2 regions of the Streptomyces sp. Ac-502 genome follow, and region 2 is predicted to be linked to the other one. Evidence: riboswitches for the same ligand, from Rfam matches in the RefSeq annotation. Region 2 holds a riboswitch; the other holds the start of a gene.

Region 1 (2,194 bases), 3.2 Mb from region 2:
ATGTCGTCGCGGATCGCCGTGCACACCACATGCGCGGAAAGAGGACCTCGCACCGTCTGCGCCTCCGCCGTAATTCACTGGAAACTCCCGGGAAATGCCACCGGTCGGCGGCTTTCGACGTGACTCTAGGCGACAGAAAGCAGATCTCCGACGGCCGCTGCGCATTCATGGATATTTTTTGGCCAGGTGCTGCCCAGGCGGAAACGCAGATGCCCCGGCCGCAGGGGCCGGGGCATCGTACGGGGGACGGGTGCGGCGGGAGTGAGCCAGCGTGACGGGTGTGCGTCAGACGTTGACGCCGTGCGAGCGCAGGTAGGCGACCGGGTCGATGTCCGAGCCGTACTCCGCGGAGGTGCGGGCCTCGAAGTGCAGGTGCGGCCCGGTGGTGTTGCCGGTGTTGCCGGACAGGGCGATCTGCTGGCCCGGGGTGACCGTCTGGCCGACCGAGACGCTGATGGACGACAGGTGGCCGTACTGGGTGTAGGTGCCGTCGTTCATCTTGATGACGACGTTGTTCCCGTACGCGCCGCCCCAGCCGGTCTCGACGACGGTGCCGGAGCCGACGGCGTGCACGGTGGTCCCGTAGGCGGCGTGGAAGTCGATGCCGGTGTGGCTGCCCGAGGACCACAGGCCGCTGGAGGCCTTGTAGCTGGTGGAGACGTAGGAGCCGTCGACCGGCGAGACGTACGTGAGCAGGCGCTTGCGCTCGGCCTCACGGGCGGCGCGCTCCTTGGCTTCCCGCTCCTTCTTCGCCTCGGCCTCGGCCTGGCGCTTGGCCTCCTCGGCCTGCTTGCGCGCCTCGGCCTCGGCCTTGGCCTGCGCGGCGGCGGCCTCGGCGGCCTCCTGCTGTGCGTCGGCCTGCGCCTCGATCTGCTCGGCGAGCTCGTCGCCGAGGACGACGGCGTGGTGGAGGCCGGTGTCGTGGCTGCTCGCGTCGTCCGGGTTGCCGGCCGCCAGGGCCGGGGAGGCGACGGAGGCGATGACGCCGGAGGCGGCGAGCGTGGCTATGCCGGCGAGGTTTCGGGTCGTCCGCGCGCTGCGGCTCGGACCACGGTGCTTCCCGGTGGCACGGGTGAACGCCATGGGCTGGCTGTGTCCTTTCCTTCCCTCTCGCCTACCGGGTTAGCTGACGGGTTCGGAGCAGGAAGGTCTCCTACGGGCGCCTCCGGGAAGGCGTCCGATTCACCCCAAGGGACATGGGTCCCCGGCTCCCCTGGCTCGCGCCGTACGGGGACTCGGCGATGCCTGTCCGTGCCGCGGTTGCGGCGGTGATCCTGCGGACAGCCGGATCGACGCTAAACGGGGCAACTTTCAATCGGCAAACAGAACCCCGGTTTTGTGCCGTACGCCACACGGGCACCGTGCAACCACCCCCAACAATTAGGGCATAAAGAAGATCCAGTGGCGCCTGCGCACCACTGGATCCCTTATGTGACCGCCCGTCACTCATCCGGGTCACGGCCGTCAGTCATCGCGGCAGCCGTCGGCCACCACCGGCAGCGATCGGCCACCACCGGTCACCGGCTGTCCGTCCCGTGCCGGCGCGTCGCGCCTCAGCCCTTGACGACCGTCACCTCCCCGATACCGAGCGCCTTGACGGGCTCCTCGATCGCGGCGGCGTCGCCCACCAGCACCGTCACCAGCCGGTCGACCGGGAAGGCGTTGACGGCCGCGGCGGTCGCCTCGACCGTGCCGGTCTTCGCGAGCCGCTCGTACAGCCGGGCCTGGTAGTCGTCCGGAAGCTGCTGCTCAACCTGGTCGGCGAGGGTGCCCGCGACGGCCGCCGCGGTCTCGTACTTCAGCGGCGCGACCCCGACGAGGTTCTGTACGGCCACGTCGCGCTCGGCGTCCGTCAGGCCCTCCGCCGCGAGGGTGCGCAGCACCTTCCAGAGGTCCTCCAGCGCCGGGCCGGTGGAGGCGGTGTCCACCGAACCGCTGATGGCGAGCATCGCGGCGCCGTCGCCGTCGGCCGAGGAGCGCAGCACCTGCCCGAAGGAGCGCACCCCGTAGGTGTAGCCCTTCTCCTCGCGCAGCACCCGGTCCAGGCGGGAGGTGAGGGTGCCGCCCAGGCAGTACGTGCCGAGCACCTGCGCGGGCCAGACGCGGTCGTGCCGGTCGGCGCCGATCCGGCCGATCAGCAGCTGGGTCTGGACGGCGCCGGGGCGGTCGACGATCACGACGCGGCCGGTGTCGT
Region 2 (2,194 bases):
CGTCGATGGACGGCACGTTGTCTCCTTCATGGGTGTCTGGAGTTCTGCAGCACGAGCCTAACGGCCTCCGGGGGTTCCGCTCGCCGCCAGCCCGGTCCTCGGGATGAATACACCCGCAAAGGCCCTGTTCACGGGACGTATGGGTGCATTGTTCGCTGAAGGGAGAAGTCGGCGGACGGGGGCGGGGCGGACCCGGCGGGGCGGCCGGGACGGTGGCCTCCAGGGCCCTGGGCGGCCCCTGGGCGGCCCCAGGCCGGGACGGCCGGGCCGGCTCGTGGCCGGGGAAAGGAGAAGCCCCGCCGCGGCGCCTGCGGGGGACAGGCGCCGTGGCGGGGCAGTCTCACGGGAAGAGCGGATTCCCGGGATGAGCGGCCCCCGGGAGGCGGGGCAGCCCGTACGTACCGCCGTACGTACGGAGTGCCACGGTCACCCGGGATCTCTCAGGGCTCGGACCGGCTCAGACGGCCAGCTTCTGGCCCGGGAAGATCAGGTTGGGGTTGCCGCCGATGACGGACTTGTTGTTGGCGTAGACCGACTTCCAGTTCTTGCCGTGGGAAGCGGCGATCTTGGCGAGGGTGTCACCGGACTTCACGGTGTAGTTGCCCTCGGGGTTCGACTTCGGCGTGGACTTCTGCGCCGGGGCCGGGGTCTTGCGGGCCAGCTCCTCGCCCTGCTTGCGGGCCTCGGAGCGCGAGGTGTTCTGCGGGGCGGAGTAGGAGCGCTGCGACTTGTAGGTCTTGTGCGACTTGTGCGAGCTGCTGCCGTGCGACGAGCCGCCGTCGGCCTTGGCGTTCGCGTTGCCCTGGCCGAGGTGGCCGCCGGCGCAGGTCCAGGCGCCCGGGCCCTGGATGGCGAGCAGGCGCTCGGCCGCGGCGATCTGCTGGCTCTTGCTGGCCTGGTCGGCGCGCGGGGCGTACTGGGTACCGCCGGCGGCGGCCCAGCTGGAGTTCGAGAACTGCAGGCCACCGTAGTAGCCGTTACCGGTGTTGATCGACCAGTTGCCACCGGACTCGCACTGGGCGACGGCGTCCCAGTTGTTGCCCGCGGCGGAGGCAGAGGTGGCGCCCATCAGCGGGACGGCCACAGCGGCACCGGCGACGCCCGCCAGCGTGGCGACGCGGACGGCCTTGGAGGGACGACGGTGCTTGCCCTTGGTGTTCAGCATGGTTGTTCCTCACCGACGCCTGCGAGGTGAGCTGTCGGGTTCGGGCCATGTGAGTTGCCCGGCCGTGTGTGCTTCACACATGGCTTCACCCCTAGCCGGTTGGACCCGCTTCCGCGGGCGGGGCCGGCGCTTACCTTGGGTCCCCCGCTCCTGCCTTCGGCGCTCTCGCGTCGAGTGACCTCCGACCACCGGCAGGATTCGGCGTGCGATCGAAGGGCCCGCTTTGGCGAGCGATGAAGACGGTAAACAGGAACACCCCGCGGGTTCAAACCCCTACATCTGAGGCCAGTTGACCCCCAGACATCACAGGATCATCACATTTCCGCAGGTCGCCGCAGGTTTGGAAACAACGGGCGGGACGGTCACCGCGGTCCCGAACGAGATCCATGTCTCACTTTCACCAAAGCGGGCAAATGACTGCGAACTATCCCTGTTGGTCACCGAGCTCAAGGCGCTGACCAGGGTGGATAAGGTCCGGATCGCCCCCGATGACACCTTTGTTGGCCTCGTAGAGCGCCGGCCAGCCCCCGGAGACTCCGCGGCCCTCCGCGATGGCTGACAGGTTGTCACCGGGCCGCACGGTGTAGTCACCTGGCGCGCCCGGGTCCGTGCGGTGCGCGTCGCCGCCCCGCGAGGGGTGTCCCCCGCCGGACCGGCCCGCGTCACCGGAGCCCGCGCCCGTACCGGTACCCGTACCCGCGTCCGTGCCCGTGCCCGTGCCCGTGCCCGTGCCCGCGTCCGCACCCGTGCCGGGCCGCTCCGCGGGCCGGCCGCGGTGCTTGCCCTGCGACGGGGGCGTGGTGGGGCCCGTGGAGGCGCCGTCGCCCGGGGTGGCCGGGTCGGCGGGGCGCGACGGGTCCTGCGTACGGCCCGTGCCGGACGGGTCCGGCGTACGGGACGGGTCCGGGGTGCCGGCCGGGCCGGTGGGCGACGGCTTCGGCTCCGGGGTGCGCGTCCCGCCGGCCTCCGGCGTCCCGGACGGCTTGGACGGCTTGGTGGAGGGCGTCGGGGTGGACGGGGACGGCGAGG

The links. A riboswitch is a leader RNA that binds a small molecule or an ion and turns the genes downstream of it on or off. The one in region 2 is predicted to bind cyclic di-AMP.
Region 1: it holds a riboswitch for cyclic di-AMP, as region 2 does, so the genes downstream of both, ACEXOX_RS35075 (M23 family metallopeptidase) here and ACEXOX_RS20360 (transglycosylase family protein) in region 2, are expected to answer to the same signal.

Annotation. Positions count from the first base shown of each region.
Region 1 is NZ_JBHFFO010000001.1:7,701,651-7,703,844, reverse strand. It holds gene ACEXOX_RS35080 (GntR family transcriptional regulator) at 1-26, opposite strand, end outside; gene ACEXOX_RS35075 (M23 family metallopeptidase) at 286-1,083, opposite strand; cyclic di-AMP (ydaO/yuaA leader) riboswitch at 1,097-1,251, opposite strand; gene ACEXOX_RS35070 (M16 family metallopeptidase) at 1,554-2,194, opposite strand, start outside.
Region 2 is NZ_JBHFFO010000001.1:4,546,925-4,549,118, forward strand. It holds gene eno (phosphopyruvate hydratase) at 1-16, opposite strand, end outside; gene ACEXOX_RS20360 (transglycosylase family protein) at 458-1,165, opposite strand; cyclic di-AMP (ydaO/yuaA leader) riboswitch at 1,167-1,379, opposite strand; gene ACEXOX_RS20365 (transglycosylase family protein) at 1,590-2,194, opposite strand, start outside.